2 regions of the Geomicrobium sp. JCM 19055 genome follow, and region 1 is predicted to be linked to the other one. Evidence: a T-box and tRNA genes for the amino acid it is inferred to sense, from the RefSeq annotation. Region 1 holds a T-box; the other holds one or more tRNA genes.

The links. A T-box is a leader RNA that pairs with one kind of tRNA and senses whether it is charged. The one in region 1 lies ahead of metG (methionine--tRNA ligase), so its partner is inferred to be a tRNA-Met.
Region 2: it has a tRNA-Met gene. The T-box ahead of metG (methionine--tRNA ligase) is inferred to sense a tRNA for this amino acid. The anticodon was not compared.

The regions. Positions count from the first base shown of each region.
Region 1 covers NZ_BAXL01000028.1:2,212-9,230, reverse strand. The annotation lists gene metG (methionine--tRNA ligase) at 1-1,171, opposite strand, end outside; T-box leader at 1,222-1,510, opposite strand; gene JCM19055_RS19800 (AbrB/MazE/SpoVT family DNA-binding domain-containing protein) at 1,768-2,070, shown strand; gene JCM19055_RS32340 (hypothetical protein) at 2,135-2,473, opposite strand; gene rsmI (16S rRNA (cytidine(1402)-2'-O)-methyltransferase) at 2,470-2,973, opposite strand; gene JCM19055_RS19790 (GIY-YIG nuclease family protein) at 2,924-3,994, opposite strand; gene yabA (DNA replication initiation control protein YabA) at 4,071-4,430, opposite strand; gene JCM19055_RS19780 (stage 0 sporulation family protein) at 4,459-5,274, opposite strand; gene holB (DNA polymerase III subunit delta') at 5,275-6,261, opposite strand; gene JCM19055_RS19770 (cyclic-di-AMP receptor) at 6,286-6,615, opposite strand; gene tmk (dTMP kinase) at 6,691-7,019, opposite strand, start outside.
Region 2 covers NZ_BAXL01000026.1:10,790-17,808, forward strand. The annotation lists gene JCM19055_RS30445 (MFS transporter) at 1-4, shown strand, start outside; gene JCM19055_RS30450 (bifunctional UDP-sugar hydrolase/5'-nucleotidase) at 202-1,596, shown strand; gene JCM19055_RS30455 (DUF6359 domain-containing protein) at 1,593-2,849, shown strand; partial or broken gene JCM19055_RS25870 (hypothetical protein) at 2,872-2,976, shown strand; partial or broken gene JCM19055_RS19285 (PLP-dependent aspartate aminotransferase family protein) at 3,101-4,237, shown strand; rRNA gene rrf (5S ribosomal RNA) at 4,321-4,437, shown strand; tRNA gene JCM19055_RS19295 (tRNA-Met) at 4,450-4,526, shown strand; gene thiL (thiamine-phosphate kinase) at 4,742-5,707, shown strand; gene tsaE (tRNA (adenosine(37)-N6)-threonylcarbamoyltransferase complex ATPase subunit type 1 TsaE) at 5,722-6,180, shown strand; gene tsaB (tRNA (adenosine(37)-N6)-threonylcarbamoyltransferase complex dimerization subunit type 1 TsaB) at 6,177-6,698, shown strand; gene JCM19055_RS24720 (hypothetical protein) at 6,661-6,870, shown strand; gene JCM19055_RS19315 (GNAT family N-acetyltransferase) at 6,906-7,019, shown strand, end outside.

The DNA of each region.
Region 1 (7,019 bases):
TCGTCCCGTCTTTAATGTACGCTGGGATTTCACCGTCAAAGTATTTATTAATCATAGCCACTGTACGATTTAATAAATTCCCTAAGTCGTTTGCGAGGTCATAATTAATTCGTTCAACAAAGGCTTCTGGTGTAAATACACCATCCGCGCCAAATGGCACTTCACGAAGCAAATAATAACGAACCGCATCAAGACCGTAACGCTCAATGAGTGCTTCTGGATAGATGACATTGCCTTTAGACTTCGACATCTTCTCGTTTTTCATTAACAAATGTCCATGACTAAATACTTTCTTCGGTAATGGCAAGTCCAAAGCCATCAACATGATCGGCCAATAAATCGTATGAAAACGAACAATCTCTTTACCTACAATATGAACGTCTGCTGGCCAATACTTGTTATACTTTTCATTTTCATCAGTGCCGTAACCGAGTGCTGTAATGTAGTTCATGAGCGCATCAATCCATACGTACACAACATGCTCAGGGTCACTCTTAATTGGAACTCCCCAAGAAAAAGCGGTACGTGAAATCGCTAAGTCTTCAAGTCCTGGTTTAATAAAGTTATTAATCATCTCGTTTTTACGAGCTTCTGGTTGAATAAAATCTGGATTTTCTTCATAAAAAGCAAGTAAACGGTCCGCGTAACGACTCATTTTGAAGAAGTATGACTTCTCTTTCACAAGCTCAACAGGGTGACCGCTGTCAGGGCTTTTTCCTCCGACAATCTTGCCGTTCTCTTTAATTGGATCCACGAGCTGCAATTCTGTGTAATACGTTTCGTCTGGTACGGAATACCAACCTTCGTATTCACTTAGATAAATGTCTCCTTGATCTTTAAGTTGCTCTACAACTTCTTGTACAGAACGCTTATGACGCTCTTCTGTCGTACGAATAAAATCGTCATACGAAATGTCCAAGTCATCCCAAAGCTTCTTAATTCCAGCGACAATATCATCAACAAATTGAATTGGCGTTACACCGTTTTCTTCTGCTTTACGCTCAATCTTCTGACCATGCTCATCTGTCCCTGTTAAGAACATGACGTCATAACCTTTCAAGCGTTTGTAACGAGCAAGTGTATCCGCTGCAACCGTCGTGTAAGCATGTCCAATATGGAGCTTTCCACTTGGATAATAAATGGGTGTTGTTACATAGAACGTAGGTTTCAAAACAATCTGCTCCTTCCAATCTCTAATAAAAAAAACCCCTCGCCCTTAATCGAAGGGACGAGAGGATTACTCACGTGGTACCACCCTGCTTCCTTCTTATCCGTAGCATCGCCAGAACATACTCGTTCCTACACCTACTTCTAAGAAGCTCAACAGCGCTAACATTAATCGTTAGCAACTTGTCATTAACGCTGACACACGTAATTCCCTTATGCACAATCATTGCACTCGAAAATTAAACCTCCAGGACCATATTCAACGACTCGTTTACGACCGGCTCCCAGCAACCCGGCTCTCTGAACATACGTGATCGTTTACTTATCCATTCATCAGTTTACATGATTATACAGACAAACTTAATTAATAATTATAATTTATAAGTAGTGAAAAGTCAATGATAAACCCTATGTCGAAGAGCATATCCAGTAGTGAAAACACGAAAAAAACCTGATATGACGCCCGTTTCCTTCATTTGAATTTTAAGATTATTATATTGACTTGATTTTACTATACTGGTATGATTGCACACATAGAGATAAAATGTGTCAAAAAAATGACACGAATATACAGTACACTCAAGGAGGAGATTCTAAGCAATGAAATCAACTGGAATCGTAAGAAAGGTTGACGAGCTTGGTCGGGTAGTTATCCCCATAGAACTAAGAAGGACTTTAGATATTGCAGAGAAAGATGCACTAGAGATCTATGTAGACCACGACCGAATCATTTTAAAGAAATACAAACCGAATATGACTTGCCAAGTCACTGGCGAGGTGTCCGACGATAACATCTCCATTGCAGATGGTAAAATTATTCTTAGCCCAGAAGGCGCTAAAGAAGTCGTCGAATCTCTTCAAGGTTATTTATCACAATCGAACCAAAAGGCTACAACGGTTTAATACCTTCTATATACTTATTCCAATAACTAGGGCTACCTTGTCAAAGTGACAGGTAGCCCTTTTCTTATTGCTGAAGTTCATGAAATGCTTTATAAATCTCGTTACGGCTAAGACCACGATCTTTAGCACACTGCTTGAGTGCTTTCTTATGGTCGTCCCCTTGCTCTTCATAATACTGAATATGCTCTTGTACCGTGTACGTTTGCCACCAAGCCTCTTCTTGACCTTTACCCGTGCCGCCTTCAACGATAAAACAAAGTTCTCCACGCCATTCATGGTCAAGATCGATTAATTCAGTGATGGTTCCACGGTAAAACGACTCATACCGTTTCGTCACTTCACGCCCAATGACAATTCGACGATCTCCCCACACAACTTGCAACCGCTCAAGCGTTTGTTTCATTCGATGAGGTGATTCATAAAAAAATCATTGGAACAGTAATAGCTTCCAGCGACTGTTGTACTTCTTCGATTTCTTTTTTTCTTACGAGGTAAAAACCCGTGAAAGTAAAACCGTCCCCCTTCAAACCCTGAGGCAATCCACGTCGTTACTGCTGCGTTTGCACCTGGCAATGGGATAACGGTAATTCCTTCTTCAATACACTTTTGAACGAACCACTCCCCAGGATCAGACACGAGTGGGGTTCCTGCATCACTTACGAGTGCCAGGTTCTTTCCATCATATAAGTCAGCCAACAACTGCTCTGAACGAGCTCGTTCGTTATGCTCATGTAAACTAATCATTCTCGTCGTAATTTCAAAATGATTGAGTAGCTTCACAGTCTGACGGGTATCTTCTGCACAAATAAGGTCGACTTCTTGTAGCGTTCTTACTGCGCGGTACGTCATATCCTCAAGATTGCCAATCGGTGTAGGAACCAGGTATAATGTGCCCGTTTGCATACACGCCCCGCCTCCTCTCTTTAATGTATTGGAGCTTTTCTACGCGAGAAAGCTGCTTTAATCGCCATTCCTCTTGTAACGCTTCACGCTTGGTTTCAAAGCCTTCCATATGGACAAGTGTAAACGGCCCTCGTCCTCTAGTATACTTTGCACCTTTCCCACTTTCATGTAACCGCAGTCTCTCCCACACGTTTCGCGCATATCCAGTGTAAAGCGTATTGTCCACACATTGAATCATATACACGTAATGATCGGTCTGCTCTTTTTCATTGACCCTGCGCTCATACGTGACCTGTTGTCCGTTGTAAGATCTTTGAAAGGCGTCGGTATGTTTCCCATCCTCACCGTATACGAAAATCGGCTCTTGTACAGTTAATCCTCGTTTGCCGCCTTTACTCGCTTCAAGCAGTACGATATTCGCTTGTACACCGGCCTTTGGATGAACAAACTGAAATCGTTTCGGTTCCAAATTCGCACGCGTACACGCTTCAAATAAATCATGAATTCGCTCAGGACGAAAAACAAACGCCGCTTTGCCTTTGTCCTTTAATAGCGCTGAGGCTACTTGAGCAATGTCATAAATCGTGAGTTCAGTTTCATGCCTCGCTAACGTTAACCGCTCGTTCTGATTTGTAAGAGACGAGTGATAATAAGGAGGATTGCATGTGACAACATCAAAGCTTGCACGACCGAATGCTTCAGGAGCTTCTTTAAGATCCCCACAATGCATTTGAATTTGATCTTTGCGATTGTTCAGCCTCATGCTTTTCTTAGCCATTTCTACAACATCGGGTTGGATTTCAATTCCTGTAATCGGCACTGTACTCCGCTCTGACATGACGAGAGGGATTACGCCATTTCCTGAACACAAATCGACCATTGTTCCTCTCGTTTTCTTAACCGACACAAACTGCCCCAAAAGAATAGAATCAATTGAAAAAGCCAAGCGTTCCCGACTTTGTATGATCTTTAATCGGTTTCTAAAAATATAATCGATCCGTTCTTCATCATGCAATAACAAAAGCCTTCACCTTCAACCTGCGTTCACCAAAGAAAAAACCCGACACCTTGGTGACGGGCTTCTAAGCAAACAACGATTATTTTGCCTGGAAAAATGAAAGACAAAACAAGCAATCTCCATCTGTACGCAAGCTACCGTAGTGCAAGTTACAAATGTGAAAGCCTTCGTGATACAGTCTTGCTAAATTATCATAGCCTTCACCAGGTGGGACCGTATCTTGTTTGTCTTGATTCGAATGGTCAGCATGCTCGTCCTTTTGTTCATGGAGTTCTTCTGCTTCCATTCGTTCTCGCAACAGACGGTTCTCTGTTACTAATGCTTGATTCTCCTCAATTAGCGAAGCAAGCTGCTCTTTTAATTCACGGAGTTCTTCGTGAAAAGCAAGGAGCTTCTTTTCCATATGAATCACTTGTGAAAACATTTCTTTCTTCGCCACGTTCGTCTCCCACCCTCTTGTGGCAGCTTTAGCCGATTAATGAACCTTGCTCAATCAATTCTTCTAATGAGTACTCAACCGTTCGCTCTTCATCAAACAACTCGACTTGAACAAGTCTTTCAAGCATGTTCAAACCAACGACACGACCTTTCCCTTCTGAGGTCACAATCTTTTCACCAACATCAGGAAGTTCTTTCTTGGCTTGTTCATACTCATCATTCTCGTATTTCAGACAACACATTAAACGACCACAAAGACCTGAGATTTTCGCTGGATTTAGCGATAAATTCTGATCTTTAGCCATCTTGATACTCACTGGTTCGAAATCGCCAAGGAACGTTGAGCAACAGAGGATTAACCCACACGGTCCTACACCACCGAGCATTTTAGCCTCGTCACGAACACCGATTTGCCTAAGTTCAATGCGCGTTCGAAATACCGCCGCTAGATCCTTGACCAATTCTCGAAAGTCAATTCTTCCATCAGCAGTAAAGTAAAACAACACTTTGTTACGATCAAATGTATATTCAACACTAACAAGCTTCATGTCCAATTTATGTTCTCTGATCTTCTCTGAACATACATCTTGTGCATTCTGTGCCATCGTTTCGTTCTCAAGCACTCTAGCTGTATCTTCGTCTGTCGCAATCCTAAGTACTTTCTTTAATGGAAGGACAACATCTTCTTCTTCCACATTCTTGACACCTAGGACAACGACTCCATATTCAACACCTCGCGCGGTTTCAACAATGACTGAATCGCCAACTTGTATGCTGTGACCTGCTGGGGAAAAATAATAGATCTTTCCTGCTTTCTTGAAACGAACCCCAATCACTTGGTGCAATTATGATCCCTCCTGAATTCGGAACAAAAGACGCTCCATGATCAGTTGTGGGTTAACGTTTGCGGACAAATATCGTTTCGCTTCTATAACAGCTTTCATATTTGCAGCAAGCATTAATTCTGAACGATGCAGACCCTCGGTGCGTAGTCGTTCCAACTGATCTGGATACGCAAGATCTTCTCTGTTCCACTTTGTATAAAGTACATCTCGGTACCAGAATAGGATAAGGTCTAGCCCCGTCTCAATATGGTTCCTATCTTTAAAATGGACGTGCCATTTTTCTTGTAAAAAAAGCCTTGCTTGACGAGGTCGTAATAAAACCTCTTCCGCCAATTGTATCACTACCTGGCGCCCGTGTACAATCCACGTTGACCGCTCTTCTTCAGGAATATCTGCTGGAATTTCACGAATCCTTGCTTTGATTGCAGCAAGCACTTCGGTTTCCCCTTCGTTTTGAAAAACTTTTTGGCGATCAACTTCAGACAATGGGGCAAATGTTAACACTTGAGACCTCGATACGATCGTAGGTAACAAAAAGTGTAAGTTTGACGTAATTAAAATTGCTAACGTTTCTCCTTCTGGTTCTTCAAGAAACGTAAGCAAGCTATTCGCCGCGCTTGCGGTCATTAAATCGGCTTCCTCAATGATGTAAACTTTTCGAACCGACTCCATTCCTTTGTACGTAAACTCTTTTTGAAGTCGTTCGACTTGATGCTTCTTAATCGATTGACCGTCAGGCTTAATCGATGTCACATCAGGGTGATTTCCAGATTCTACACGTCTGCAATCACTACACTCTCCACACGGCTTGTCAATCGCGTCTTTTTGGCATAAAAAGGCACGACAAAGCAGCGAAGCCGCTGATACTTGCTCAGAACGATCTTCGCCTTCAAATATATATGCGTGAGGAAGCCGCTCTCTTACGACCGCATGTCGGAGCAACTTAGCAACGACAGGTTGCCTCGTTTGCAGTTGTTCCCATTTCATTGATGAGCGCCCTCCTCTTAATCATTAAAACTGTTCAAATTGATCGACGTCCAATACGAATACTGTCGCTCCACCAACTTGTACTTCTACCGGATACGGAACATAAGAATCTGCATTGCCACCCATTGGAGAAACTGGTGCAACGAGCTGTTCACGACTTTCACAATTCTCTTTAATAATGTCTAATACGTCACTTACTTGTTCATCTTCAACTCCAATGAGGAACGTCGTATTCCCTGCCCGAAGAAATCCACCTGTTGACGCAAGTTTCGTAGCTCGATAATCGTTCTCTACAAGCGCTGTTGATAGTCGGTTGCTGTCTTTATCTTGAACAACGGATACAATTAATTTCACAGCCGTTTCCCCCTTTGCAATAGATCATTACGTATTTTTAACTGTCTTAATCATACTGGATGACGTCAACAAAAACTAGTCTCTGTTTTTATTGACGATAAAGTCCTCGATTACCTGAGTCACTTCTTCAATAACTGAACGAATAGGCGCTTCTGCATTTATGATACGATACCGTTCATTGTTTTGTGACGCAAGTTCAAGGTAAGCTTTTCTCACTGTTAAATGAAAATCAACCTTCTCATCATCTAAACGATTAGTCTCCCTTGCATTACCGTGAATCCTTGCTTGTCCAACTTCTACTGGTAAGTCAAACAGCAAAGTGATGTCAGGCATTCTTCCTTGTATAGCAAAATCGTTAATTTGTCGGACTTCTTCAACACCAATGCCACGTGCTGCACCTTGAT
Region 2 (7,019 bases), on a different contig from region 1:
CTAATGAAATAAATGCGAAGACCTTATCAGTTTTCGCATTTATTTTTCGTGTAAGATAAAAGTAACAAGAACTCCTGAGGTTTAGGTCTATAAAACCAGGCCTTAGTAACTTAATTTTATCAATTGTTCTTCTATTCACGAATGAAACCACTCATTTGCTATTCTTAACTTGTAAACGACTATGCGGAGAGGAGCAAGTTTATGAGAGGGAGAATTGTTCGTTATTCAAAAGCAACAGCACTAGCTGGTCTAGCTTTGACAGCCACACTAGCTATATCAAGTGAGGTAGATGCAGAGCAAAATGAAGTCTTAAAGATTCTACATACGAATGACATTCACGCAACGTTTGATAACTTTGGTAAAGCGGCAGGTTACATTGATCAAGTTCGTGAAGAGTACGACAATGTTTTGTACTTAGATGCGGGAGATTATGCAAGTGGAAACCCAGTCGTTGATTTGAACTATGGCATTCCAATGATCGAAGCATTTAATGAGGCGAATCTTGATGTGCTAACGATCGGAAACCATGAATTCGATTACGGGCAAGACCATCTGATCAACAACATGGAAACGTCTACCGCTACATGGCTTGGGGCAAATGTCGATACAGGGGATACAGGCGTAGACAATCCAGAACCGTATACAATGATTGATCTTGATGGGGTATCTGTAGCCATACTCGGCATTACACAAGCACCGCCAGCAACAGCACCAGCGAATGTTGAGGGCATGACCTTTGAAAGTGATTATGCAGCAGTTGCAGCGGCTTATGAAGAAGAGTTAACGAGTGAAGCGGATGTCATTATTGCACTCACACATATCGGATATAACGAAGATCGACAATTGGCTGAAGATGTTGATTATTTTGATGTTATTATCGGTGGACATTCTCACACAACATTGAACTCTCCTCAAATCGTAAACGGGACGCCTATTGTTCAAACCGGTTCGAATTTAAACAACCTTGGCGAACTTACGCTTGCAATTGAGAACAATGAAGTGACTGAAGTGGACGGTACACTCGTTCCTGTCGCAGATCTTGATACGATGAATGAAGATGTACAAGCGGTTATTGATCATTACAACTCAGAGATGGACGAAGTGTTAGGTGAAGTTATTGGGTACTCTGAGAATGGATTAAGCCGTGATGGACGCTTCCAACAAGACGCTCCACTCGGAAACTTCTGGACCGATGCAATGAGAGAGTGGGCAGAAGCAGACGTAGCATTTACAAACAACGGGGGAATTCGCGATAGTATCCCGAGTGGTGACGTGACATTAAATGAAATATATACGATTGAGCCGTTTGCAAATGAAATTATGACGATTGAAATGACAGGTGAAGCAATTGGAAATGTCTTGGAGTATTCGTATAGCCGTGACGGACGTAACCAAATCGATTTGCAAGTGTCAGGCATGGAATATGAAATTCTTACAGGGATGACTGGACAGTTATCAGATGTGAACATGACAATCGATGGTTCACCTTTAGAAGATGAAGAAACGTATACAGTGGCTGTTGCTGATTACATCGGCACGGGTGGTTCAGGTTATGAGTTCGAAGGAGAGGTCTTACAAGAGACGGTAGCTTCATGACGGATGCCATGACTGATTGGGCAAGAACATTGACCGATCAAGGTGAAACGTTGGATTATGCGAGTGGAGAACGTATCTCCATTACCATCGATCCTTCGGGACCAATTCCAGGTACGATTATTGGTTCAACTGAAACGGGACTCTATTCGCAGAATAAAGCTTTCCAAGATGTTGGTTTAGGTAATTTATATACGGACAGTATCCTCGACGATACAGATGCTGATTTTGCATTTTTGAATGCTTCGTCGGTCACGGGTCAAATCCCTCCTGGTGAAATTACAGATGAACAAATCGAAGCTCTTGACGGGTTTGGGAATGAAGTTGTCGTTGTTGAGACAACGGGTGAACGCATTGAGGAAGTGATTTTAGAGCAGTCGAATTATCATCAAGGCGTGGACCTGCAAGTATCTGGGTTATCTTATACGCTTATACCAGAAGAATCTGGTAGTGGATTTGAGAGTGTAGACATTGTTCTTCCTGATGGTTCAGAATTAGAAGAAGATGAAGCTTATGTGGTTGCTTACAATGATTTTATGCATAGCAATTCCTTCTATAATCTCGGTGAGCTCATTGAAGAAAAAGGACCGGTATGGCAAAAAGTCGTTGATTATGTAACGGAACAAAGCGGTCCAATTAATTATGAAGAAGGTTCAAGAATTACAATTGAAGGTCAAGACGTTGAACCAGATCCAACAGGAACATGGACGGTTGCAGAAGCTCTTCAGAACAATCAAGGTGAACGAGCGGTACGTGGATATATCATAGGGAGTATTCAAAACAATGAAGTCGTATTAGGTGAAGGCGAACATGCACCGTCTAATCTGTTACTAGCTGATGATCCAGATGAAACGGACAGAAGCAACATGTTACCAGTACAATTGGTTAATCAGACGCCAGTACGCAATGGATTGAACCTCGTTGATCATCCAGATCACCTGCAAAAAGAAGTTGTCATCACAGGTTCGCTTGAGCGTTACTTCGGAACGCCTGGTATGCGAGATGCGAATCACTTTGCCTGGGTTGAGGAAGACGCTGTCAGTTGTCAATACGACACATGGCAACAGTCGGACGTTTATACGAAAGGTGATCGAGTGACACACAATGATGTTGTCTACGAAGCAAAGTGGTGGACAGTAGGTGAGAACCCAGAGAACTCAAGTGAATGGGACGTCTGGCAAGTTGTGCTGATTGTCAACCAGATGAAGGCGATGGTACAAAGAATGGTCGCAGACGGTAACGTACACGGCAGGTGACCGCGTATGGTACGAAGGAGAGCTCTACGAAGCAAAATGGTGGACACGCGGAGAGAATCCAAGTCATTCTGGTGAGTGGGATGTTTGGAAAAAAAGTATCGTAATGAATAGAGAGAAGGCGCTCTAGTAATGTGGAGCGCCTTTTTTTAAATGGATTAGTCGTTTTTTTTATTCCACGTATCTAAAAGAAATTGAATCTATATCTATGATGCGTTATTGTGGTAAACTATTCAGAAAAAGGAGTGGGAACGATGAAGTATTTCGAATCCAAAGCGATCCACCAACAAGCAGGAAAGAAAAATGATCTACATAGTAAAACGACTCCAATCTATCAAACGTCAGCATTTTCATTTCAAGATTTAGATGACTTGGAGAGTTTCTTTACCGATGAAGAGCGTTATATGTACACGCGGTACGGAAATCCCAATACGGATCAATTAGCGAAAATGGTTGCTAGTTAGAAGAGGCACCAGAAGGCGTTGCAACGTCAAGCGGCATGTCTGCAATTTTAGCGGGCGTGTTGGCGGTCGTAAAACCTGGTGATCATATGCTGATCCCTGAAGATGTGTACGGTGGGACGTATGATTTGTTTCATCAATTCCTAACAGATTGGAACGTAACAGTTAACACAGCACCATTTAATGAGCCAGGCGCAATTGAAGCCGCCATTACGGACCAAACAACGTTGATTTATACAGAAACGGAAACAAACCCACTGCTACGAGTCGAAGATTTAAAAGAAGTGATTGCAGTTGCAAAGAACCATAACATTGCAGTGATGGTCGATAATACATTTGCGACGCCGTACTTCGTGCAACCGATGACACTGGGTGCAGATTTAGTTGTACATAGTGCTACGAAATATATTGGGGGTCATAGTGATGTGACCGTAGGCGTGCTCGTAGGAACGAGTCTATGGATGGAGAAAGCGAAGAAGCGGGTCATTCAACTCGGGATGAATGTGAGTCCGTTTGAGGCATGGCTCACGGTACGTGGTCTAAAAACTCTGGCTGTACGAATGAAGCAACAAAGCGAGAATGCAGCATCGGTAGCCGCATACCTTCGTGAGCAAGAAGGGGTTAAAGTTTATTATCCTATGAATTTGAGCGACAAAGGAAACGGTGCGATGGTAAGTTTCGATTTAGGGGCTGGCTATGATATCGAGACATTTTTTTAAAGAGTTGCAATGGATTAAAATCGTTCCAACATTAGCCGGAGTTGAAACAACGGTTTCCTATCCTTTAAAAACATCTCATCGAAGTATACCAAAACCTTTGCAAGAAAAACTAGGCATTACAGACGGCTTAGTCCGCATGTCTGTAGGGATTGAGCATTCCGAAGAGATTCGTGAAGCATTGCAAAGTGCATTATCTAAAGCAAAGAAATAAAAAAAGTTTTTAAAAACACTTGCGTTATGTAAAACCCCATGATATATTATTAAACGTGGCGCAGGGCAATACAGTCACACTGATCTGGTAACAATGGCAAAGAGGTCACACCCGTTCCCATGCCGAACACGGAAGTTAAGCTCTTTAGCGCTGATGGTAATTGGGGGGCAACCCCCTGTGAGAGTAGGACGTTGCCAGGTCATTCATAATATCGCGGGATAGAGCAGTCTGGTAGCTCGTCGGGCTCATAACCCGGAGGTCGGAGGTTCAAATCCTCCTCCCGCAACCAATTAACTTTCGACACTACGTCGTTTTTTTTTGCTTCTTAGCGAGGAAAGATTCTAGTATCCAATGGAAGTGTCATTCGACATCCAATCTTTAGTAAATTAAATAACTAACGACTCAGACAAACGGCAAATCGTTTGTTTTTTTATGCCTAAAAATACATCCATCTTCGTATTATGATAAAATAATGTTCGACATTGACAATAAGGAGATGCCCTAATGGACGAATTCGGGCTCATTAACAAAATACAACGATTAGAAAACGTGAACCACTCCTCAACAAAGGTTGGAATTGGTGATGATGCTGCAGTTTTCACCCCAACGAGTGGTAAAGACATCGTCACTTGTGTAGATACGCTCACAGAAGGTGTCCATTTCACTCGTGAGACGATGAAACCGAGTGATATCGGTTATAAGGCCCTTGCGGTGAATATTAGTGATATTGCTGCGATGGGAGCAATTCCCGTCTATTATCTCGTTACGATTGCAGTTCCTAAAGATTGGACCGATGATGAGATTTTAGCGATCTATGAAGGCATGCAACAGCTCGCTAGTAATGAAAACGTGCAGTTAATCGGTGGCGATAGTGTCACGTCAAAAGAAGGCTTGTACCTTTCTGTGACTGTGATTGGCGAAGTGGACTGTGGAAGAGCGCGGTTGCGAAGTCATGCTGAAGTTGGCGATGTTGTCTTTGTTACAGGAGACCTCGGTGGTTCTGCAGCAGGTCTGCATCAGCTACTAGAAGGTGAGAATGTAGAAGAACATTGGAAAGCCGCGCATCAGAAACCTGCAATGCACACGGCTTTGGCATATGAGATTTCCCGTTTACCGTGGAGAATTGCTCTTAACGATATTAGTGATGGTCTAGCAAGTGAAAGCTGGGAAATTGCAGAAAGTAGTCATGTTCAAATTGAATTGATTGAAGAGGAAATACCACTTTCTGCTGGTTTGGTCGAACATTTTGGTCAACAAAAAGCGATTGAGATGGCTCTTACCGGTGGGGAAGACTTTCAATTGCTAGGCACTGTCGCTCGTGACAATTGGCAGCCGCTTCAAACAATAGCAAAGGAAATAGGAGAGCGAGTAACGAAAATTGGAACGGTCATTCATAAAGGCGAAGGTGTCGTTATGACGTCACATGACCAAACCACACTCCTTTCCCGTGATGGCTACAAGCATGGATGAAAGTAGGGAGAACCATGGCGGAATACGTAATTCATACAAAACATGTAGAAGAAACGATGTACGTTGGTGAACAACTTGCAAAAGTAGCAATGCCTGGGGATGTATTTGCGTTAGACGGTGATCTAGGAGCGGGCAAAACCCATTTTAGCAAGGGCTTTGCCAAAGGTCTGCACGTTGAAGGAAATGTTAATTCACCAACGTTTACGATTATAAAGCACTATGAAGGACGCCTTCCGCTTTATCATATTGATGCATATCGCTTAGGTGACGGCGAAGGTGAAGAGATTGGTTTATTTGATGTGATTGACGGACAAGGGGTCTCACTCATTGAGTGGGCATCGATCATTGAAGATGAGCTACCAGACCATACCGTACGAATCTCGTTAACTAGAGTGAGTGATGAAGAGCGACAACTTCAGTTTAAAGGCGTAGACGAGCGATTTGAACAGGTTCTAAAGGAGTTCGGACAATGATATTAGCAATGGACACGTCCACATACGTATTAGGGGTGGCAGTTGGAGATGGTCAAACGGTTCGTGCGGAGTGGACGACGCATGAAAAGACCAATCATTCACTACGGTTAATGCCGGGCATTGACCTTGTGTTAAAAAGCGCTGGACTTAAGCCAAGGCAACTATCGACAATTGCAGTAACAACCGGGCCGGGATCTTATACAGGAGTTCGAATTGGCGTATCGACAGCGAAAGCAATGGCAAGTTCTCTTAACGTACCGCTCGTTGAAGTGTCTACACTTGAAACACTTGCTTCAAATGGCAAGTATCGCGAAGGTCTAGTTTGTTCTTTTATTGATGCAAGACGTGGGCAAGTGTATGCAGGGGTGTATGAAGTGAAAGATGAAGCATTGACTGTGTACAAAGAAGAGCGTCTACTTCTTTTGGAAGACTTGTTACAAGAGCTGAAAAAAAGAGGAACGCTCGGTGTTGTTTTTGAGTTTGGATGTAGATCTGCACCGCGAAACGCTTACACATGAACTTGGTGAGCATGCCATATTTGGTGCAACCGGTGATAATCGGACAAAGCCAAGTGAAGTGTTAAGGATTGCAAGTCAAAAGGAAGCAGCAACGAACGTAGATGCAGTGGTCCCAAGATATTTGCAACTGGCAGAAGCGGAGAAGAATATAAAGAAAGAGTCATCATCATGACAAATCCACAATCGTTGCCTCGAACTGTTCGTAAGATGCAATTGGATGATATTGCGAAAGTACTCGTTGTAGAGCGCGATGCTTTTACAATGCCTTGGTCAGAGCAAGCGTTTTTAAATGAACTCGGAAAAAATCCATTTGCAAATTAC